3 regions of the Lederbergia sp. B243.17 genome follow, and region 2 is predicted to be linked to each of the others. Evidence: riboswitches for the same ligand, from Rfam matches in the RefSeq annotation. Region 2 holds a riboswitch; each other region holds the start of a gene.
What was found. Region 2 has a riboswitch for cyclic di-GMP ahead of AC0TWI_RS10400 (LuxR C-terminal-related transcriptional regulator). Riboswitches for the same ligand answer to the same signal wherever they lie in the genome.

Region 1: another riboswitch for cyclic di-GMP. It lies ahead of AC0TWI_RS18665 (anti-repressor SinI family protein); the one in region 2 lies ahead of AC0TWI_RS10400 (LuxR C-terminal-related transcriptional regulator).
Region 3: another riboswitch for cyclic di-GMP. It lies ahead of AC0TWI_RS07505 (methyl-accepting chemotaxis protein); the one in region 2 lies ahead of AC0TWI_RS10400 (LuxR C-terminal-related transcriptional regulator).

Annotation. Positions count from the first base shown of each region.
Region 1 covers NZ_JBWBKF010000089.1:8,906-16,725, forward strand. The annotation lists gene AC0TWI_RS18650 (ABC transporter substrate-binding protein) at 1-270, opposite strand, end outside; gene AC0TWI_RS18655 (response regulator transcription factor) at 370-1,092, opposite strand; gene AC0TWI_RS18660 (cache domain-containing sensor histidine kinase) at 1,070-2,812, opposite strand; cyclic di-GMP riboswitch class I at 3,220-3,310, shown strand; gene AC0TWI_RS18665 (anti-repressor SinI family protein) at 3,339-3,479, shown strand; gene AC0TWI_RS18670 (helix-turn-helix domain-containing protein) at 3,557-3,880, shown strand; gene AC0TWI_RS18675 (TVP38/TMEM64 family protein) at 3,915-4,535, opposite strand; gene AC0TWI_RS18680 (DUF5658 family protein) at 4,558-4,863, opposite strand; gene AC0TWI_RS18685 (LPXTG cell wall anchor domain-containing protein) at 4,933-5,871, opposite strand; gene sipW (signal peptidase I SipW) at 5,925-6,503, opposite strand; gene AC0TWI_RS18695 (hypothetical protein) at 6,505-7,311, opposite strand; gene AC0TWI_RS18700 (TasA family protein) at 7,456-7,820, opposite strand, start outside.
Region 2 covers NZ_JBWBKF010000055.1:145,168-152,987, forward strand. The annotation lists gene AC0TWI_RS10360 (NCS1 family nucleobase:cation symporter-1) at 1-836, opposite strand, end outside; gene AC0TWI_RS10365 (3-oxoacyl-ACP reductase family protein) at 933-1,691, opposite strand; gene AC0TWI_RS10370 (RidA family protein) at 1,776-2,147, opposite strand; gene AC0TWI_RS10375 (helix-turn-helix transcriptional regulator) at 2,164-2,823, opposite strand; gene AC0TWI_RS10380 (hypothetical protein) at 2,980-3,150, shown strand; gene AC0TWI_RS10385 (hypothetical protein) at 3,579-4,250, opposite strand; gene AC0TWI_RS10390 (MCP four helix bundle domain-containing protein) at 4,316-5,089, opposite strand; gene AC0TWI_RS10395 (hypothetical protein) at 5,114-5,536, opposite strand; cyclic di-GMP riboswitch class II at 5,836-5,919, shown strand; gene AC0TWI_RS10400 (LuxR C-terminal-related transcriptional regulator) at 5,978-6,616, shown strand; partial or broken gene AC0TWI_RS10405 (discoidin domain-containing protein) at 6,674-7,820, opposite strand, start outside.
Region 3 covers NZ_JBWBKF010000039.1:46,841-54,660, forward strand. The annotation lists gene AC0TWI_RS07475 (carbohydrate ABC transporter permease) at 1-372, shown strand, start outside; gene AC0TWI_RS07480 (carbohydrate ABC transporter permease) at 373-1,203, shown strand; gene AC0TWI_RS07485 (acetylxylan esterase) at 1,339-2,250, shown strand; gene AC0TWI_RS07490 (N-acetylmannosamine-6-phosphate 2-epimerase) at 2,391-3,080, shown strand; gene AC0TWI_RS07495 (ROK family protein) at 3,082-3,984, shown strand; gene AC0TWI_RS07500 (MurR/RpiR family transcriptional regulator) at 3,988-4,842, shown strand; cyclic di-GMP riboswitch class I at 5,347-5,453, shown strand; gene AC0TWI_RS07505 (methyl-accepting chemotaxis protein) at 5,706-7,757, shown strand.

The DNA.
Region 1 (7,820 bases), on a different contig from region 2:
CCACCCTACATCCGGAAGTTCCTTTCCTGCCGCTAATACGGATAGCTTCTGTTGATAATCTCCATGAGGAATTGATTCGACGTTTACTTTAATATTGGGATGCTCCTCATAAAAGTCTTTCAGCAGTTCCTCATACATCGCGATATGCTGGTCTCCGCCCCAAGTGGTGAAGGTCAGCTCGACTTTTTTGTCTTTGCTTGCCTTATCGCTGCTGCAACCTACTAAAACGGATAAACATAAAGCAAGAATAACAATCAGGTACTTTTTCATGTTTTTCCCCCTTTCTTTATTCTCAGTGTATAAGGTGTGAAAGCGTTTTAATATACATCAATCCTCAGAAATGGTTTCTAAACTTCATATTAGAGAATACTAATGAGGACCTTCTCTGTATTCTTGTGGTGTTCTTCCATTTACCTTTTTAAAAACAGATGAGAAATGCTTAGGATTTTTATAACCTGTAAGATGAGCAATATCATATATTTTTAAATTTGTTGTTACGAGAAGATGCTTTGCAGCCTCCATTCTTTGATTTACGATGTAGTCGGAAAGCCTCATCTCCGTATGCAGGCTGAATTGTTGGCTGATATAATTCGGGTGCATACTCAAGGCACTTGAGATAAAATTTAGCGACAGATCGTTGCCCAGGTTCTTATGGATCAACTCTTTGATGTTTCTAATTAATAAAGGCTCGCTCCCCAAGTCCTCCGGAGTCCGATTCACATTTCCCTCATTGAAAAGAACTCCGAGGATATCAGCAAGCTCTTTTCTATTAATCGGCTTCAGCAAATAATCTTTCACCCCTAATTTCAGTGCTTCTCTGACATACGCAAAGTCATCATAGCCACTGATCACAATGACTGGAACCTGTGGATATTTTGTTTTCAAGAGTGTGATGAACTTTAATCCAGTCATCTCCGGCATCCTAATATCAGTTATTACAAGATCGGGAATATCGATAGCAATAATCTCCGATGCCCGCTTTCCATTTTCGGCTTCCCATAAAACCCTGTAGCCAGTTATCACTTCCTCCAACAAGATCTTCAGACCTGCCCGGATCGTTTTCTCATCCTCAACCAACATGACCTTTTTCATAATTTCCACCTTCCAATATTGGTATTATGAGCGTAACTGTTGTACCTTTACCTGCATCCGATTCAATATGCATTTCTCCATAATCTCCATAAATCAATTTAATCCGTTGAAATATATTCTCCAATGCAATGCTGTTCCCATCGTCAGTTTTAGTAGATACCAGGGAAACAAATGTCTCTTTTATAGCAGCTAATCGTTCTTTGGAGATTCCTGAACCATTATCCTGTATTTGAATATATAGGCGGCCTGCATTCTCTACTGCATCCACAATAATCGTCATTTTTCCGTTTTCATACCCATGTAAAATTGCATTTTCTATGAGAGGCTGCAAAATGTATTTTGGAACTTGATAGGACGGAACTTGTTCATCAATATTCCAGAGAACAAATAAGTTTTCAGCCAGACGTTTCTGCATAATGGAGGCATAGGTTTTTGTAAAATCAAGCTCCTCTTTTAATAGGACGAACTCATTATCGCTTCTCAACCGATACCTGATTAGTTTGCCGAGTTCAGATACCATGTCCGAAATTTCAAACTCCCTTTTCTGCAGAGCAGCCATATTAATACTTTCAAGTGAATTAAAGATAAAATGAGGATCCATTCTGAATTGCAAAGCTTTGTACTCCGATTCTGCATTCTTCTTATTTAGCACATATACTTTTTCTACAAGTTGCTGAATTTCAATCAACATATCATTATAGGCATCGCCTAAAAACGCAAAATCTTTATGTGAACTTACACCCAGCTTCCCGGTAGGCTTATCCTTTTGAAGGTTTAATATTTGCGTCTTGAAATTTTCTAATGGGCGCATTAAATGGTTTGACACAAAATACGACAAAACCAATGAGACGAGTAAACAGACAAGAATGATGAATCCCAATAGACGGTCAAAATTCCAAACATCTTTATAAATATAGCTCTTAGGTATGGTTGTTTTAATCTCTATTCCTGTTTTTGTAGAGACATCACTCATACATAGATACTGCTCCTTGGTTACATCATTCTTAATCCAGCCATCGCCCATGCCACAGACCGTAACCAGATCATGCATCGGATTGTTGAACAGCGGTTGCCCTTCCTGCAGGATTTGCCAATGGGCACTTGGCAATTGAGATGTTAGGCGATCCATATACTCCGCTGAAAAGTCCACCTTTACAATGCCTATCATTTCGTGATTAGCAGGGTCCTTTAACAGCCTCATAAAACTGATGTATTTGTTAGATTCATTGAGATAATAATCAGGATTATCTTCAGGAAAGATGGACCAAGCCCCATCTCTTTCCAACACCTGTCTAAACCAACTCTGCTTTTGCAGATTAATCTGCCCCTTCACCTTCGTTTCGCCCATATGGCTGAAAACCTGGCCATTATTTGCAATCACATGAACGCCATTAAATTGCTCCTTCTTATAAACCATTCCTGAAAGAAACAAAGAAAATGCTGTCTGCTGGTCATGATTTCGGTATGTTTTATCCTCTGCGGATTGATGTTGCTTTAAAATTTGGATCAATTGTGTGTTATAAAGAATTGATAAAGTCGATCTGGATGCATCCTCTATCATTAAATCAAGATTATTGTTTAACTGTCTTATAGAACTTTCCGTATTACTTGTAACCTCCTCAACCTTCGATACTGCAAATATTTGGTGGACAGCAGCCCCTATAATTAGAAGTGGTATCAAAATAAGCAACGAGAAAGTAATAAAAATCTTAGATCGCATGTCCTTGTTCCCCCCCCTCAACTATGTAACAAATGTTGATACTAGATTGCCCTGCTTTCAATTATCAAAGTAATTGCAAGGCCTAAACCGATCTCGATACCCCATACAGAGACTGCACCTGCAGACATAGAGATTCCTCACCATGCTCCCGTGCCAAGCCTCCTTTTTCACAGACTGACCTCCTCTCTTAACCAAATGTTCGACAGTAACAAACTGAATTCTTCATGAACTCACATTTGTTTTCACTTGTATTTTAATATTCAGTTTATTATAAAAGTTTTCGACACCCGTTCATATAGATTTTGCTGAAAAAGCAACCTATTTGTTTAATTCATCACGACAAATTTCTACGTTTTACTGACTGGGTTTCATTTAGAATGGGGTCAACAACTATTCGAAGGCGGTATTGAGAATAAAGGCAATTCTGACCGAAAGGCGGATGCGCAAAGCCACAGGCCTACAGCTGCAAACTGCAGCCAGGGAAGCTGGGTTGCCTGAATATGCACTTCACATTCGGGAGGTTCATATGGAGAACGTCGTCGCAATTACTGTGGAAGGGTTAGACCAAGAGTGGGTTGCGCTCATCGTTGAAGCTATGCAGGCTGGGATGGATCCAAAGGAGATTCAAGAATTTTTTCGCAGTCATTCTATCAGGAGCAAGGAGTAGACGGATGTTTTTCTGTTCTGCAAATGGAACATACTCTTCGTTATATGCTATAATTCAGGCGAAGGAAGGTGTTCTATATGATCGGTGAACGGATTCGGGAGTATCGACTGCAGAAAGGGCTGTCGCTTTCAGAGCTAGCAGAAAAAGCGGGGGTTGCCAAATCTTATTTAAGTTCAATTGAGCGCAACATACAACAAAATCCTTCAATTCATTTTTTAGAGAAGGTATCTGAGGTGCTGGATGTACCTGTAAATGTCCTACTGGATGAAGAAGTGATTGCTCCAGATGAGCTAGACTTTGAATGGAAACGACTAGTACTGGAAGCGATGAATTCAGGCGTATCCAAGCAGGAGTTCAAGGAATTCATTGAGTTCAATAAATGGAAATTAGAAAAAAAATAAACGTTCTGTCGGCCCTTTCGCCACAGAACGTTTTCTATTTTGCCTCATCTTGTTTGCGGTAGAAATAGATTGTCATCAATATCATGATTGATAAAAAATAGACACCATAGATGGCGATCGCACTCCATTTGCTGTCCGTAAACACACTCCCCGCCAGTGTGAAGATGAGGACAACCGGAATTTTCCCAAGCAGAGACGCGACAAAAAATGTGAGGCTGCGGACGGTGCTCATCCCTGCTAATACGTTCAGCAGCGGGGCAGGAACAACTGGGACCAATCTTAGTGCAAGAATGCTGAGAAAAGCATTTTCCTCGAAATACCCCTCATATTCACTTGCCTTCGGATATTTCCGTAGGATTTTTTCCATCCATTCCTGAAAGCCGTATCTTGCCATCCAGAACATTGCAATGGAACCAAGCATGACGCCCGCTAAGCTGATGCCTGTCCCTTGAAGCACACCGAACACCGAGCCGATCAATCCTGCAATCACAGCGAAAGGAACGACTGGAAAGAATACAAGCAAAGCAACAAATACAATGCTGATCAGGATAGCTGTCCCTCTGCCGGATTCTATTGCAGCCATCATTGCCGACTTTTGTGAAAATGCAAAGCCAACGAGCAAAAGCGCGGCCGCAATCATGATGATTTTTTTCAAACGGACAACCCCCTCTTCGACTTTATGTAAAACAACTTCCGATCCAAAAAACATGGAGCACAGCAATGACTGAATAAAACAGCGAGGCTGCAGCTGCCAGGCCGACGACCCACGTGCTGTTCTTTAACCTGTCAATAAACATAAACAGCAGCACAATCAGGGAAAAGCTTGTCTTAAAGACGAGAAAGAAAAACGGGTCGGCATTGTAGACCATAAGCATAAGCGGATTGCTTTCTTCTATTATAGAGGATTGCAGGCCGAAATAGGTGGCTACCCCATCGAAAAAGTTAAGTATCGCCAGAAAAAAAAAGATTTTATTTGCGCGCACTGCCAATGCCCTCATCCTTTTCTTCTTATTTGAATTAAAAAATGGCGGCTGATCGCCGCCAATTCTCTTTTATAATGTTTTGCCTCCTGCTTTCCTTCGCATCGCAAGTATCAATGAGGCGAGACCAAGCAAGATAAGCACTCCGCCGCCAAGCATGTAATTGAACATATTTGTCGCTGTATTCGGCAATGGCTGTCCTGTGCCTGCTGCGGCAGTGGCACTTCCACCTGTTCCAACTCCAGAATTTCCGCCGTCGCCGCTGTTATTGCCCGGCAACGCGGTCTTATCATCGCCCTGATCGTCGCCATCCTTTTCAGGTTCATCAGGATCTTGCCCAGGCTGGCCTTCTCCGTCTGGGTCTCCATCATCTGGGACGGACGGCGTTTCTGTGTCCGGATTATCCGGATCAGGTTCGCCAGGTTTTGGATCTGTTGGATCAGTAGGGGTTGTCGGGTTCGTTGGATTTGTCGGTGTGCTTGGATCGGTTGGAGCGCCAGTCTTCGGCGGTTCAGGATTCGTGCCTGGTGTACCTCCGCCTCCGCCCTTTATCTCCTCAGCACTAATGACAATATCAAATTTCGTTTCCGCTCCTTGAAAATCATTGCCGAGTTCAGGCGGGAATTCTGCGTGGAAGGTTAAGGTCTCTTCACTGTTTTGCTGCAGCTGCCTTGGCTCCAATTTCTTGAAATCGGCTAGCTTTCCACCATATAGGGAGTTGCTTCCCTGGTTAATTTCCAAGTTCATTTCCTTAAACAGCTTTTTGCCGGATTTGTACTTTATCGTTACCTGATAGCGCAAGTCCGACTCTCCATCGTTTATGATGGCCAAGTCCCGGACCGCCCAATCACCAGGAGCCATATTTTCCACATTAAACAGCACCTTCTCGGGGCGGACGGACAAGTTGATCGTCTTTACATCGGCTGCAGTCGTTTGCGCTCTGATGAAAAATAGACCAGCAAGGAGCAACGTGCAGGCGCTTATCAATGCAATATATCGAATTCCTTTCATGTTCTGCCCACCTTTATTATCGAAAAGATGGGATTGCTCCCATCTTTCGCTATTTATACGACCTTTTCGGCTGCCTCGCTCACCGGTTCAGAAGCTTTCTTGTCGATTTGGGAAATCGCCTGCCAAATCGTCAGCGCCGAATATCCGAGCAAAAGCAGTCCCGGCAAGATCAACAGCAGCACGCTGCCATTTTTCGATTGGGCAAAATTGACGAAATAGCCGACATAAGGCACTGTGAATCCTGTATATTCTGCAACTACGTTTTGGGAGAGGACAGGATCCATATCAGCGGCTTTGTTGTTATCCCCTTTCGTCGTATACATTACATACTCACCGCTCTTAACAACGTCAATTACCCGGTGCGTGATCAGCATATTGTCTTCTTCTAAGAAGGTAATAACATCGCCCTTCATAAACTTCGTCTTTTCCTCGACCGGCTTCACTGCGATGATTGAACCTGTCTTGATTCCCGGCTCCATAGATCCCGATAAAACAGACTTCAGCTGATATCCGAAAAACTGCGGTTCCCCACCCGCTGCCTTCGAGGAAATCACCATGAACAGCATTACGATAAAAATGAGGAACATTACACCCGTAAGGAGATTGCTCCCCCACTTCATTGCTTTCTTCATATTATTCACCTTCCTTTACGGCAGTTGGTTCTGGAGTTGGCCCGACTGGTTCCGGGTTTGGCTGGCTTGGCTGTTCATTTGTAGCGGGCAGAGTCGGTTCAGTTGGATTGTCGACTGGCGGTACTGGCTGTTCGGTTGGCTCTGGTTTTTTTGTTTCTTCTTTTTTGTCATCCGTCTTGCCATCTTCCTTAGGGGCTTCAGCTTTTTTATCATCTCCTGCTGCATCTGGAGAATCAGGGGCTGTGTCCTCGTTTACCTCAGCTTCACCACCTATAACGTCGCTGCTTTCTGGTGATTGAGGCTGGCAGGATGAAGAGTCTTCAACACCGTTTTCATTAACAGAAGATGGTTGGTTTTCTGTTGTTGCTGTGTCAACTGCTGATATTCCTTCTTGGCCACAGGCATCTTGAGGGGGAGGCGGGCAAGTAACTTCAATAGAGTCTGATAGTATTTCACTTCCTTCAGAGTCAGCAGCCATAACTGTAATAACCGAAGGCGCCTCTGCACTAAATGTTATTGACTCAGACTCAAAGGGTTCCAGCTGAGTTATCTCATCGTCTGCCATCCCGCTTACATGGATATCTCCTTCAATTGATTCATATTTTCCGATATTAGTGACCACAGCCTCTAAAGTTACTACCTCACCACAACTCTCCGCATGAGGTTGACCATCAATTGTTAGAACTACATCCGTCTGTGCCCAAGGAACCGGCCATGTGTCTGCTTGGATTTCAATTTCTATATCCTCCTGACTTGTGAAGCCTGCAAATGTTGGTGAGATGATTGAAATGAGGGCCAGTATTGCCACATACCAAAAGGCAGTTGCCTTTCCGGCAAATCGGAGCTTCCTGTTTCTATCACGGTAGGTTCGTATTCTTAACTTTCGGATTGGGGGTCCCTCCTTTGCTGGGGGTTATGTAGAAAAAGGTGGGGTGGGCCCCACCTAGCTGTCTTATTTCGCTTCAACTTTTGTTTGCTTGGCATCGAACGTCCACTCTAGCTTCAAGGAGTCGCCTTGGAAAATATTTTGGTCTTTTTTGTTGTCAACAAATTCGTATTGCACAGAGAAATTATCCACTGTACCAGCCTTAAGTCCAGAATTTTCTCCACCAAGAATCCATCCAAGCAAGTCTCTTTCTACAACATCTGTCTCACTCAATTTTTTCAAGGTAGTTTCATGAACGACTTCTGTTTTCTTGTCCTTGTTTACTAAGAATTTCACTTTAATATGTTCTCCAAAATCGGCCCCGGCGTTATCGCCTTTTGCATCGTTCACAGTGTATTTGGAAGTCAAAAGAACCTTTGATACATCCAAAG
Region 2 (7,820 bases):
ATGCCGGAGAAAATAATGAACATAATCGGCATTCCAATGCCCTGGCCAATCATATGATCTCTTTGGCTTCTGGAAAACCTCGTTAGATCAGATATATTTAGAATAAGTGTTGCAACAGTTCCAAGCAGCGCGGACATACCGAGGAAGAAGGTAACCCAAAACTCAGTGCCGGAAACGGTTCCCGGAATAGAAACCAAATTTCCAAGCCCGTCTCCTTGCTTGATCGCCCAACCGACTAATCCCAAGCCTACCAGCATGACAACAGGACCGGCCCAGTTCTCAAACTTTCGAACCCTTTCAATATCATGAGTAATAATATAGGCATGAAGCACCCATGTGATCACATACGCAATGAAGTTGTTCAAACCCATTCCCAGAAGCCTAATATCCCCTAAGCCTTCCCAGAAAGAAAAAGAGGCTCCTAAAATAGCGTTTACCGCCATACTGCCGAGATACATATGTACCCCAAACCAAAATACACCTAATACTGCACGGATGAAGACCGGCAAGTGTGCGCCCTTTGTTCCAAATGCTGATCTGATCAACACTGGGAACGGCACACCGTATTTAGCCCCGGAATAACTATTAAAAAGGATTGCGACAAATGCAATTCCATACGCAAGCGCAACACATGTAAACGCTTGCCAAAAGCTCAGACCAACCGCCATTAAATGAGCGGCCACTTGCCAGGCGACTAAGTTATGTACAATGCCCATCCAGATTGCACTGTAGGACCACCACGTCCAATTTTTCTCCTTGCCGGAAACCGGTGCTAAATCTGAATTATAGAGGGTAGGATCTGGTTTGATATTCAAAACATTATTCTTGAAGCCCATTAACTTTTTCTCCTCTCTTTAACGAAGGTTTTAGTGAAAAGCTAAACGCAGACTATCAAATAAATTCAATTTACTGAATACTCAACCTATCATTTCTTAAAGCATTACATCTCCGCTGTTCGGGCCTAATGTTTGTCCTGTGTAGAGGTTTCCGTCTGGAGAAGAAGCGAGAAACACTGCGGTAGGAGCTACTTCATAAGGCATTCCAAATCTCGGGATCGCCAGCTCTTTCTTTTTCTTATTTCTCCACTCATCTGATACCTCATTCATCAGCGGAGTCAAAATTGGTCCCGGCGCAATACAATTTGCGGTGATCCCATATTCTCCTACCTCTAATGCCAATGATTTTGTAAAGCCAATGATCCCTGCTTTGGCTGCAGCGTAATGACAATGTTCAACACTGCCTTTTTGCGCGACTTGGGAAGCGATGTTAATGATTCTTCCAGACCTTTGCTCAATCATCGGGTTAATCGCATACTTCGTAGTGAGGAAGACACTCTTTAAATTAACGTCTATCATCCTATCCCAGTTTTCAGTCGTCATATCCTTCAGCAAACTTGGAGTGGAGATGCCGGCGTTATTGACGAGAATGTCGATCCTTCCAAACCTCTCGATTGTGCTGGAAATCAACTTACTGGCAGTTTCTTCTTTTGAAATATCCCCTTCTACTACACAAACGTCGGGGCCATACTCACGTATTTCCTCAGAAAATCTTTGTCTCAACTCATCATTACCAGCAAAATAATTCAGTGACAGCTTTGCTCCTTCCTTTGCAAAGGCACATGCAATCGCTCTTCCGATTCCCTCACCCGGACCTGCGCCGGTGATTACAGCCACTTTCCCTTCCAATCTCATAGTATTCTCCTCTCTTAAGTGCGATTAATATCTGAATTGAGTCAATAACAGTTTAGGAAACTATTATTGACTCAATTGATTCTCTTAACCTAATTCTGCGATTGCATCGATTTCAATCGGAATTCCCTTCAGCTGGCAGCCGCATGTTGTTCTCACAGGCAACCCTTCTTTAAAAAACTCTTTATATACCTCGTTGTATTTATCAAAATCGTCTAAATCCGTTAAGTAGGTATTGATTTTTACAACGTCTTCCAATCCTGCACCAGCCGCCTCCAAAACATGCTTAATATTCAGCAGGCACTGTCTCGTCTGTTCTTCAATCGTATCCGCCATCACCCCGGTTTCAGCATTGATCGGTGTTTGACCGGCAACATAAATGGTACTGTTCACTTTAATTCCTTGTGAAAAATGTCCTCCGGGGACAGGTGCTAAATGTGTGTTGATAATTTGTTTCATGATGTGTATCCTCCTCTTATTCAGTGACAATACTTCGAATTGTATCCAGATAATTATAAAGCGTGTATTTAGAGATCAAATAATGGTCGCAAACCTTATCTCCAGCTTTTTTAACGAGAAAAGCTCCTTTTTTGTCCAGGTATTCGATCCCTTTCATTTTGTCCTCTTTGGTCATCATTGCTACAGGACGGCCGACATAGTCATCCGCCTCTCGTATGAGAAGATCCAAGACATCGTTTACATTATTAACAAAGACTTCATTTACATCCGTCTTCAAGCCATCCAAATCAATGAATTTCTTAATAGCAGATTCAGACATCATCAAATCTGTAATATCAAAGTTTATGCAAATACAGCCTATCGGGACACCTTCACTATTCCGTATATACATGGTGGTAGATTTCAGCATCCTGCCTTCTTTCGTTTTTGTGAGGTAATTATGCTTGTCCCCATCTACCATATTGCCTCTAAGCACCTCCAATCCTATATTCGTCCCTGTGTCTCCCACTTTCCTGCCCGTTACATGCCCGTTCTCAATAAGAACAATTAAACCGCTTCCATATTCTTCGTACTGAGTCAAATCTAGCAGAACAACTTCACATGTCTCCCCAAATTGGTTCGCAATGCCTTTTACAAGTGAACTGAGAAAAGGCATTTCGTCTTTAATGCTTTCCACTGCTCTACCTCCATTGAATTACCAAACTTCTTGTTATTCATAATAAAAAATATTTTTTAGTTTGTCAAACAATTATTTTGTTTTTCTAAAAATTTTGTTAGCAGGCCAAAAAAACTTTTAGATTTATAGATTTCCTTTGATTGGAGGACTCTGCACATGGGGATAGTGAAGGAAAAGCCTGTAGTGGAAACTGAATCGAACTATTTTGAAACTGGCTATTGTATAGCAAAAAACCCTGCATTTTTTTCTGAGGCCACTGAAAAAACGTTAAGTTTCTATGAAACATACTTTTTACATGGGAAAAAGAGACAGATTCTGCTTGAATAACGACAGAATGTCCCTCTTTCCTTTCCGTTTTGTACTATTTTTTCATTAACCTAAGGACATCCTGTTGGCCCGAAGCTCAAGCTTCAGATGACAGGAGTTCTTGGCCTCGGGATAATACGGTTAATTGGTAAATAACTTTCCTGAGGTGGTAGATACTTTCGCTGAGGCGTACATACTTTTCCTGGGACGTACATACTTTTCTTGAGGCGTACCTTGATTGCCGTATGATGGTAGGTACTTGCCATTTATCCACGAAAGGAAGGCTTGCCCCGCGGAAAGCGTCCGCCTGGAACGCAGATCCCCGGGTTCAAAGCGAAAAACCGAGAATGAGGAATCGCCCCATTCTCGGTTTCCCATCCCAATATAGACTTTTTCAGTGGCCTCGTTTTTCTACAGGGGTTTCTTCGACAAATTAACCATTTACTCAATCATTTTAAATGCAAATTCACACTATTGAGTTCCAGTTCTTCTACTTGTACAGAGGGCGTCTCATCCTGCTCTCCCGCATCCTCTCCAGCTGGCTCCTCGGCTGATTCTTGCTCGAAGGCAGATTCTTCATCAACCGCTGGACTCTCCGTTCCTTCCCCGTCAACTGACGGTTTAGCATTTTCTTCGTTTGGAATTTCCTCCTTAGGAATAACAACTGGAGGAGGTGCTATCCCCCCTGCCGGCGGTGCAGCACTTACCTGTTGATTGATTTGTTCCAGAGCAGCCGCCAACGTAGCATCAAGATCAGCGGATATTTCCGCCTTTTGAGCGGAAGTATCAATATGTATGTTCAGGCTGGCAGCATAGCTTTGCAATTCTGCCACCCTTTTTGCGATCTCTTCGGCCCTGAAGTTTGCGATTTCTTCTTCAGCCCGTTGCTTTTCCTCTTGCATTGCAATCCTTAGTTCATCCATTAATTTTTCTTTTTCAGCGGTGATTGCTGCTTCAATTTGTTGGACGGATTCCGTTTGTTTGGTGTTGAACCAGTTTGCTAAGATGGCAAAGATGTCTTGACCTGCAAGGGCTTTGGTCGTTCCGCTGCCAATCACTGCCGCCAGCAGCATTGTCCCAAGCAAGATGGACACTTTTCTTACAGATTTGCTGGTTTTCATCTCATTCCCTCCTTGTCGTAAACAATAAGGACCTCGATATGGAGGCCCTTTTGCTGTAAGAAAGTTTAGTTGTTCATATTGTTTACCATTTTTTCAATTTCTGCTTGTGCCCGGATCTGAGCCATCTTTCCTGTATTCACAATTATTCTTTCCTCTAGAGCAATCAATGAATTGTTTTTCTTCGTAATTTCAGCGCGCAGCTCAGCAATCTTCGCATCAATCATTGCCTTGATTTCCTCGATGGTCAGCCCCGTCTCCTTATCGAGCTGTGCTTGGAGGTCTTCTTTAGCCCATTTAATCGTCTCCTCTAAATCCTTCAGTGCTGCTGCCGTCGCAGCATTCATATCTTCCTCCATGTTCTTTCTCGTTTCAGTCCCTACTGCAACAGCATGTTTCTGCAGGTCGGCATTTGCATCCTTTAATGCTTTGTCACCGGACTCATTGATCAATCCTTGCGTATATTGGGCCAGTTTATCAAATTGATCTGCGAGATAGCCCTCGATATGTGCCTTTTGCTCTTTGATTGCGTCAATATGTCCATCAGCTGTAGTTCTTACAGCTTTGTTTGTAACCCCGGCTACAAATTCTCCTTTTTCTGTAAGCTTTGTTGTAGTGGTTGCTTTTAATGCGTTATATTCCTCAACAAAACCGTCGACCTTTCCATTCCCATAGGCAGCTACTTCCTTTGAAACAGTGTTGCTTGCTTTTCCAAATTGGGCATTATACCAGTTCAACAGATTCTGTCCTGCATCTGTCGCACCAAATGCCACTCCTCCACCCGCTACAAGTCCGACAGCTACTGTTCCTGCGATTACTTTCCCTTTAAGTGTTTTCAGCATGTTTTTTATCCCCTTTTATTGTTTTTAGTTGTTAAAGACTTCTTCCATTATTTTTTCAACATCTTGTTCTATATCCGCTTCGATATTGCGGTTTTCGATGTACTCTCGTAAATTCTCGTTATGCAGCTGTTCCTTTGCGGCCTTGATGTCTGTTACGTAATCGGATTTTTGTTGTTGGATGTTCGTGATAAAACCGAGTGTCGTGTCAGCCTGGAAGATTGCCAGTGCATTAGCAGAATTCACCTTTGTTTTTGCTAGAAAGGAATTTGATTGCTGAATGAGTTTCATCAGCCCGGCTGCTGCTTCTTTTCCTACTTGTGTACTCTTGCTCTCAAACACCTTTTCATACCATTGAGAAAGGTTTTGATCAGAATTGCTGCTTGCATAAATGGTTCCGGCACATAAAAGCAAAAGTACTAGGGTTAGAATGGTAAAAGACCTTTTCATATGTAGCACCTCTTAATTCATTGTTGCCTCACTTCGTTCGCAAACCCCCTCCTATCGTCTCTCTCAACTCTTTGAATCTATCTTCAGTATAGGAGGATGGGCGGGATTTCACTTCCCTCTAAAGGGTAATCTTTTGCCCCTCATTTTCTCCTGACGTACCAACTTCGTGGTATACCTTTGTACCAGTAAATTGAAGAACAGCAAAATAAGAGGGAATATTACAAAAATAGAACTACCTTAATATGAGGAAACGACAATGTTTTTTCCCAACTCTATGTATACTTTTTGGTAGAAGAAAACCTATACACGGAAACGATGAAGTACATCCTTTATATGGGCACCTGGGATGTATGGAGTGAGTGGTGCAACCGGCCTGGTTCTGCTTGGACATGTTTGTTCAAGGGGAATTGGGTTTTTATTTTGCAAAAGGGGGATGATGTGATGCGGATTTTGCTTGTGGATTACCAAACTCTCATTCGGAAAGGAGTTGCCTCCATTTTGTCCCATCAGGAAGGTGTGGAAGCACTGGAAGAAGCAAAAAGTAGTAGAGACGCCTTATCCTTAATAAGTAGTTTCAAACCGGATCTCGTACTGACAGACCTTCATATAGGATCGGACTGCGGATTACGGATGATGGCAGAGGCGAGAAATAGAGGCTGCAGGGCGAAGTTTGCCATCCTTACGTCTTCAAGCGAACCGGCAGACTTTGAACACGCTAGAGCGATGAATGTGGACGGCTACATTTCCAAAGAAGCACTCCCAGAAGAATTGATTCATGCCCTCCACCTCATTCAAAGAGGCAGAAAATATTACGACCCCGAAGTCTTTGACCAGTTCATGCAAAAAAAAGAGCTTGAAGAAATTACCCACGTAGAACAGCTTACATATAAGGAGAAAGAAGTGCTGCGCGAACTCGGAATGGGGCTATCAAATAAACAAATCTCCGAAAGACTGTTCATCTCGGAGAACACAGTAAAGAAACATGTCAGTCAAGTCCTCTCCAAATTGAACTTGGCCGACCGCACCCATGCTGCGCTGTATGCGAATGCGACGGGGCTTGTTCAATATCAGATCAGTTAAAAACTCATCAAGTTTAGCCAAAGCCCTGAACAACATCGTTGCAGATTCTGCGCGTGATGCTTGACCCTTGGGATCAAATACGTTGTCCTCCTTGCCTTGGACGATGCCCAATGCGCTTGCCTGAGATGTAGCTTTCTTTGCAAAGGAACTGATGGCACCTTGATCCTTGAAGTTTCCTTGTGTATTCAAGTTCTCTGTCAGGGATTGATTGCGATATTCTATCGCTCGCATCACCATCGTCGCCAATTCTTCACGGCTGATGTTTGCATCCATATCGAAGGTGTTCGGCGTTCTGCCAGTAATAATGCCTGCACGGTAGGCAGCTTCAATCCCTTCGTATGCCCAATCTTTATTCGCGTTTACATCGCTGAAGATGCCTTCGTATGCCTTCGATGGTAACTGGAGAGCGCGGGCAATCAGTACAGCAAATTCCGCCCGTGTAAGCGAATCGTTTGGAGCGAACTCATCCATGCCTTTCCCATTCGTAATAGAACGGGAGGCCAATACTTCAATTTGATCTTTAGCCCAGTGCTTTTGGATGTCTGCAAATGTCAGGTTTCTTTCTAGGGCTATATAGTCAGAGGATTGCCCAGCATAAAATTCAATGCTTCCTTTGTTATATTTCCCACCCGCATAGGCAAGCTGATTTTCATCCACTCTATACACCGCAACTTTGCGCTTATCCTTCACTGCCCCGTCTTTTACAGGAACTTGAACTGTAATTGGTTCAGCAAAGTTTGTAAGCACTTCGGTTTTCCCTCCTGTTTTCACCTTTACTTGAATGGTAAACAAAGGCGATACAGCTTCATTTCTATTTGGTTTTTGATCACTGATTCCCAAGTGAATGGATAGCTGATCAATATTTTGTTTAGAAATGGAGTGTAGCAACGACGCCGGTATATTTGCACTCATTTCGCCGGATTTCACGACTACAGGCTTTCCAGATGAAGCAAGCTTTTTCAAGATATCCGCAGGGACTTCCGCAATTACTTCATTTGTCTTATCGGTTAACGCTGGAAGCTTGATCTCTATCGCCCTGACCGTCTTATCCTCCGCCTGCTGCAGTGCGCTTTTCCCTGTAATAACAACATTTTCAGGGATGGTTGGCTTTTCCGGTTCTGCCGGTTTTTCAGGCTGTACCGGTGGAACTACAACCGGTGGTGTCGGCGGATTCACCACTGGCGGCGTTGGCGGTACCACAATT
Region 3 (7,820 bases), on a different contig from region 2:
ATGGTTGGTTTTTACAGCATTTTGATTCTAGCGGCTATCCTTAATATCCCACAGGATATTTTAGAAGCTGCAGAGATTGATGGAGCAACAAACTTTAAAAAGAGTATCTACATCACGCTGCCTATGTTAAAAGATATTATGCAGGTCGTTATTATTTTCACTTTGATAAATACACTTAAGGTTTTTGAAATGCCGCAGTTGTTGACAGGCGGGGGACCAAATCGGTCTACTCAACCGATTTCACTTTATATCTACGAACAAGCCTTTACCAATTTTAATTTCGGCTACGCGTCAGCGTTGGGGGTTATATTTCTAATTCTTACACTCATTGCATCGATGCTGACTTTGCGAATAACGAGGAGGGAAGGATAAATGCGTAGAGTCATCAAAAAAATTAGCGGACATCTTTTTCTTATCATACTTTCAATCTTGATCATTGTTCCTGTTCTTTGGGTGTTTGTTAACTCTGTTAAATCATCTGCTGATATTTTATTAAAGCCGCTGACCCTGCCTGCAGAAATCACATTTGACAATTATCGAAATGCTTGGGGCGAGGCCGGTTTAGGCAGTGGTTTTATCAACAGTATAATTGTAACAACGATTACTGTTGCATTAATCGTTGTTATTTCAGCCATGGCTGCTTACGTATTGAGCAGGAAGAAATTCAGATTTCGAGGTGTTGTTCGAAATGTATTTTTAATGGGTCTCATGCTGCCCACATTTTTGGCAATGGCTCCTTTATTTCTGTTGATGAATAGTCTAAATCTCGTGAATAGCATTCCAGGTCTGATTTTAGTGTATGTAGCCTATTCATTGTCCTTTACGATTTTTATGTTAATCGCTTTCTTCAATCAAATTCCCGATTCATTAGAAGAAGCTGCGATTATTGACGGGTGTGGACAGTTTCGTCTTTTTTGGAAGGTAATGTTTCCACTTGCGAAACCAGGATTAATCTCTGCAGCGATCTTCAATTTCGTAGGAATTTGGAATGAGTATATTTTAGCTCTCATCTTGATAACAGACGATCATTTAAAGACATTGCCTGTTAAATTGGCGAATATCATGATGGTTCAACAATACCATACAGATTGGGGAGCGCTGTATGCCGGGCTAGTACTGTCATTCATCCCGGTTACAATATTTTACTTGCTATTCCAAAGACAGCTTATTGAAGGATCGACAGCTGGTTCTGTAAAGGAGTAGGTGTTTGAATGATCGCTGAAAAAATAGGGTTATTTTTCCATGCATCTCTATACAGAGAAGGGTGAGTTGGAGTGAGTCGATTGATTGGTGATTATTCGTTAGAAGAGTTAGCTATCTATACGCCGACATTAAAGAATAAGCCCCCCTGACTTCGATACCTTCTGGGAGATAGAAAAGAAACGAATCATAAACTCTCAGTATTCCGTAGATTATCGTTGGATAGAGTATCCGATTCCTCTTGTCGATGTTGCAGACCTCACCCTTTATAGTTGGGATGGAACGCCGATAAAAGGGATCTTGATCAGACCGACTAATAGAGACAAGGGACCGATCCTTGTGAGTTTCCATGGCTATACAGGTGGACGAGGGTTGCCCTCTGAATACTTAAAATGGGTACTTCAAGGTATAACGGTTATCGCATTTGACGTAAGGGGGCAAGGCGATTCTCCTGACCATGCCAATTATCCAAATGGCAGTAGAGTTGCTGGATGGATGACTTCTGGCATCATGGAAAAGGAATCCTATTACTATACAAATGTATATCGTGATATCATTGCGCAATTAACCTGGATTTTTTCAAGTGCTCCTGTCAAGCCAACCACATTGGGGGTTGCAGGCTCATCGCAGGGTGGAGGATTAGCTTTAGCAGCTGCAGGACTGGAAAAGAAAGTACAATTTGTCGTTAGCGATTGTCCGTTCATTACTCATATGGAAAGAGCATTGGCTATCGCTTTATCTGGCCCGTATATGGAGATTATTAATTACATGAAATATCATAGTCCAGAAGGAAAAGCGAAGGAAGCGATCCTGCAATCTATCGCTTATGTGGATGCACTGTATTTTTGTCCGCGTATTCAAGTGCCTGTACTCATGTCAATAGGCTTAAAAGATTCGGTTACTCCTCCGTCGACTGCATTTGGAGCATTTAACCATATCGCGAGTAAGTGTAAAGATATTTGCACTTATCCATACTATATACATGAGCCGATTCCATTTCATGAAGAAAAAAAGATGGCCTTTATTCATCAACAAATACAAGGTATGTAAGCCTGCATTCATAAACATGGACACGCGTCCCAGGTAGCCAAATGTCCATGAGGTTTCGCAGGAGATTCATAGGTTCAAAGAGATGATCGTTGAGACAATCGCCATTTTATATAATCATCTATACATCGGAGAGGAAATCTATGAAAAATAATAATATGATTTTGCAAGCTATTAAAGGTCAATTGATCGTCTCATGCCAGGCCTTGCCGGAGGAGCCGCTGCACAGCCCGTTTATCATGGGGCGGATGGCGAAGGCGGCGGAACTCGGTGGAGCGATGGGCATTCGGTCGAATAGTGTGGAGGACATCCGGGAAATCAAGACTGTCACAAAACTGCCGGTCATCGGGATCATCAAAAAGATCTATGGAGATTGTGATGTGTTCATCACGCCGACACAAGCGGAGGTCGATCTTTTGTATGCGGAGGGTGTAGATATTATTGCGATGGATGCAACGCTCCGTGTGCGGCCGGACGGGAATACAGTCAGGGAGCTGTTCCCGGCAGTTCGGGCGAAATATCCGAATCAGCTTTTCATGGCAGACTGTGCCACATATGAGGATGCTGCTGTTGCCTATGAGTTAGGCTTCGATTGTATCGGCACAACATTATGCGGATATACCGAGGAGACCAAAAATACCCAGCTGCCCAATATGGAACTGGTAGAGAGATTAGTGAAGAATTTTCCGGTGCCAATTATCGCAGAAGGCGGGATTTGGACGCCGGAGCAACTCCGCGGAGTATTTGATAGAGGCGTTCACGCGGCAGTCGTCGGTACAGCGATTACGCGGCCGATGGAAATTACCCGCAGGTTTTCCGAGGCGATACAGTAAGATGAAAGCGATGAAAATATTGGGCGTTGATATAGGTGGCACTTCAATTAAGCTTTGCCGATCTGATGCTGCTGGACAGATCGATCTCTTCGAGGAATATGATTCTGATGCCAAAAAGGGTGGCCCCCATCTTTTTGAGAGGGTTTCTAGTATAATAGAGAATCATAATGGATTTGATGCGATTGGCATTAGCACTGCCGGACAAGTGAACCCGGCGGATGGCTCGATTTTATATGCGAATGAGAACATACCGAATTATACGGGGATGAAAGTGAAAGCGCTGCTTGAGGAACGTTTTCAGGTGCCGGTGAAAGTGGAGAACGATGTGAATGCGGCAGCGCTTGGAGAGAAATATTTCGGTGCCGGGAAAGAGTGGAATGATTTCATCTGTCTGACGTATGGAACCGGAATTGGCGGGGCGATCATTATTGATTCCGGCATCTATGGCGGCAAAAGTGGAATTGCTGGTGAGATGGGGCATATGATTACGCATCCTTACGGGCTCGATTGCAATTGCGGTAAACAAGGCTGTTATGAGATGTATGCATCAACGACTGCACTTATCAGGGAGGCCCGGTCCATAAATCCGAATATGACAGACGGCAGAACGATCTTCACCTTGTATAAGCAGAAAAATGCCGGAATGGCAGGTGTTGTGGAGCGCTGGATTGAGGAAGTTGTGCTCGGTCTGGTGACACTCGTCCACATTTTCAATCCACCGGCCATCATTTTGGGCGGCGGTGTCATGGAGCAGGAAACCATTCTGGAAAAGATAGAGGAACGGTTGAAAGATATGGTGATGGTGAGTTTTTCTGATGTGAAAATCCGAAGGGCGGCACTTGGGAATAAAGCGGGTGCGTTGGGCGCAGCCTCACTGCACCTCCTATCCTCTGCGAAGGAGTAAACGATGGCGAATATAGATCTGTTTTCTAAAATGAAGTCTAGGTATCAGTCTTTTACAAATACGGAAAAAAAGGTTGCCGACTATATCTTTGAGCATACGAAGAGCGTCGTGTACATGTCGATCACAGACTTGGCGGATGTTTGCAGGGTAGGAGAGTCGAGTATTTTCCGTTTTTGCAAGTCAATGGGTTTCAAAGGATATCAGGAGTTTAAGATTGCGCTAGCGCACAGTACGACCTTGGAAGATGAAACCCCTCAGCTTTCGAATGAAATTACAATGCAGGACAGCATTCCGGAATTGTCATCCAAGGTGTTGCGTGCAACGGTCAATGCGCTGGAGCAAACACACAGCCTTTTGCAGGAAGATGAGGTTTCTCGGGCAATTGATTATTTGGTGAAGGCTGAGAGAATTCACTTTTTCGGGGTAGGGGCGTCTTTGATGACCGCAATGGAAGGGAAAAATAAGTTCATGAGAATTTCGAATAAAACCGAGTGTTCGATTGATTCCCATTTGCAGATCATGTCTGCTTCATTGTCGTCAGAAAAGGACGCGGCTATCCTCATCTCGTATTCAGGCTCGACAAAAGATACAATAGCCGTGGCCAAAGTGCTTGAGGAACGGAAATGTCCTGTCATCTCGATCACCCGGTTTGCCAAGTCTCCCATCACTGAGTATTCAGATGTCACCTTGCTTTGCGGTGCCAACGAAGGCCCTCTTCAGGGTGGGAGCATCAGCGCGAAAATATCTCAGCTCTATTTATTGGATGTCTTATATGCAGAGTATTTTAAGCGGACGAAAGAGGAATCGATCACGAACAAGGAAAGAACCGCTAAATCGGTAACCGGAAAGATGGTATAAGGTAGTTTTTAGAGTTCCTTCAACGAGGCTTTGCAGCGACGAATTGCTGCAAGGCCTTTTTTTGCGTAGAGCTATAGATGCTTGAATGAGAAATACGAAAACAAGACGTAAGGGAAGAAAGGACAATTATATATTAAATTTCTCTCCTGAATTAGGTGTTTTATCCCATAAGGCGAGGGGGCTTATGGAAGGCTCCCTTCTAGTACTTTTGGGCTATGTGGATGTGCAGTATAAGAATCTATTTTGGTACCAAACAATATTGTTTTCAAAAAGCCTATTAAAAATTGTTATTCCAGTCCGATATTAGTTTAGTGACCTAATTTCATAGGAAAACTGTGGGGAAACTACAAGCAATATCCGACTTCTGAACTAGTTGCAACCATTTAAGTTCATTCAGTAAAGAACATTCCTAATTTGAAAAAGATTACCTTTTTTGCTAAAAATGTTGAAATTTGTCGGATTATGTGAGATTATGGTCAAGCGTGATTTTAGTATTAGTTATATGGAAGATAAAGGCAAACTATTCCGAAAGGGTAGGACGCAAAGCCTAGGGTCTAAGGTTTAGAGATGGATGAATCCGTAATCTAAACGATGATCGCCTGGTTACCAAAGAGTGGATTAATGCATATTATTATCCTTTGTTTGGCTATTCTATATTTCATAGAGTAGTTTTTTTTTTGCAATTCTAATCCCAGGAATAAAAATTAATTACATAAACCTGTGTTGCTTTTTCGTGAATTGTGAATGTAGGGTAATAATTTTGCTGGAAAAGGGATGAGACAGTAGTGAAATAAGCATGTAATGACTATGGAGCAGCAGGAATCTTGTGCTTGGGTTAATTAAAAATGGAAAGGTTAGGAGACATGAATAGAAAAGGATTTTCATTTAAAGCAAAGTTTTTAATTTTTTCCTTACTCTTATCACTAGTACCTGTTATTTTAATTGGCTTTTTAGTTAATAAAACGGTTGGTGATATAACTCAAAAAGATTATATCAATGCTAGTGAAAGAGAAATTAAACAGGTAGATAATGGAATTTCTTTGTATTTTGATTCTATTAGAGAGAATGTAAATTTATTAGCTACCAACCCAGAGGTAGTAAGTGCTGATTCAAGCATTACCTCTTATAAAGATATACCAGGAGAAGAGACAATCAACATGACCCCTTCAACAAATGGGGAGAAAGAAAAAGCAATATATAATGTACTCTATCAATTCGGTAAAAGTCATCCTAATGCAGCTTATGTTTATATGGGCACATCCGATGGGGGATATGTACAATATCCTGAGGGGCCTGTAGCGGCTGGTTTCGATCCGAGAGACCGCCCTTGGTATACTACCGGTATTGAAGAACCAGGGAAAGTAAAATTAACAAGTGCCTATGCCGCAACTGGGATTGAAGGAATTATTGTAAGTAATGTCGTTGCGATTGAAAAAGGCGGAAAACCAGCCGGAGTGCTAGGCCTGGATGTTAGTTTAGAAGGTTTGACCGATATTATTAAGGAAATCAGCATAGGTGAAAATGGATATGTAATTTTAGCGCAAGGTGATGGAACTATTCTTGCACATCCAAAGAATCCAGATATGAACTTTAAGCCAATTTCTGAGCTTAACGTTCCTGAACTAAAGGATTTAAGTAAAGATGGTTCATTTGAAACAAAAATTGACGGAAAAGACTATGTGTTAAACACAGTCTCCTCAAAAAATGAAGGCTGGAAATATATCGCTGTTGTTGAGAAGAGTGAACTTTTAGCTACTGCAAATTCTGTGCGCTCCAAAATATTCATTATCGGCGGGATTTTCGCTGTTATATCTGTGCTCATTTCCATCTTGTTTAGTTTAAGGATAACGGGGAGAATCAAAAGTATTAGTGATTTATCTCTAGCGATGTCCAAAGGTGATTTGACCCAATTAGTCAAGGTTACGTCAAATGATGAAATTGGAGAGATGGGTAAGAATTACAACATTATGGCTAGTAGTTTAAAAGAGACAATGAAAAAGATATCGCTTGAATCGCAGCAATTGTCGGCTACATCTGAGGAGCTGGCTGCTTCTTCAGTCGAGAATCAAGAAGCCTCCAATCAAATCACGGAATCAATTCAAGAAGTTGCCAGCGGAACTGACGATCAGAACGCCGCTATGAAGAATGCAGTAGATATTATCAATGAAGTATTTAAGCACGTTGATGATGTTACATTGAGTATGAAAAATGTTACGGATACGATCCACCATTCAGCCGAATCCGCTAAACAAGGCAGTGAAGTTGTGAATCATACCGTAAAGCAAATGGGTGAAATAGATAAAAATGTAACCTCTTCTGCCCAAAAAATTAGCGTATTGAATGAGAAATCGAACGAAATTGGCCAGATAAGCCTAATCATACAGTCCATTTCAGAGCAAACGAACCTATTAGCTTTAAATGCTGCAATTGAAGCTGCAAGAGCCGGCGAACATGGGAAGGGCTTTGCTGTAGTGGCAGATGAAGTAAGAAAGCTTGCAGAGCAATCAAGCCATTCAGCATTGCAGATCAATACGATAATTAATGACATAAAAGTTGGCATTGAAGATTCAATGAGTTTTGTAAATCAAGGGGCGAAATCTGCCAAAGAAGGAATGAAACTTGTTGATGAAAGTGGAAAAGCCTTTGGAGAAATTAAGGGTTCAGTTCTAGAGGCTACAACGAAAATATCTGAGGTTAGCCTAGCGATGGACAACATGAAGAAACATATAGAAGAAGTCGTCACCCATATAGAGAAAGTTTCAAGAACAAGTTTAGAGGTTAACGATTATTCACAAAATGTCGCTGCATCCTCAGAACAGATGAACGCCTCGATGGAACAGGTTTCATTGGCAGCTCAAGAGTTAGCAAGAATGTCCATAGAATTAGAGGAAGTTATTCAGCAGTTTAAATTGTAAACTGATGAATTCATCAACAAAATGGCTGGAAAAATTAATCTAATTTAAATATATATAATGGAA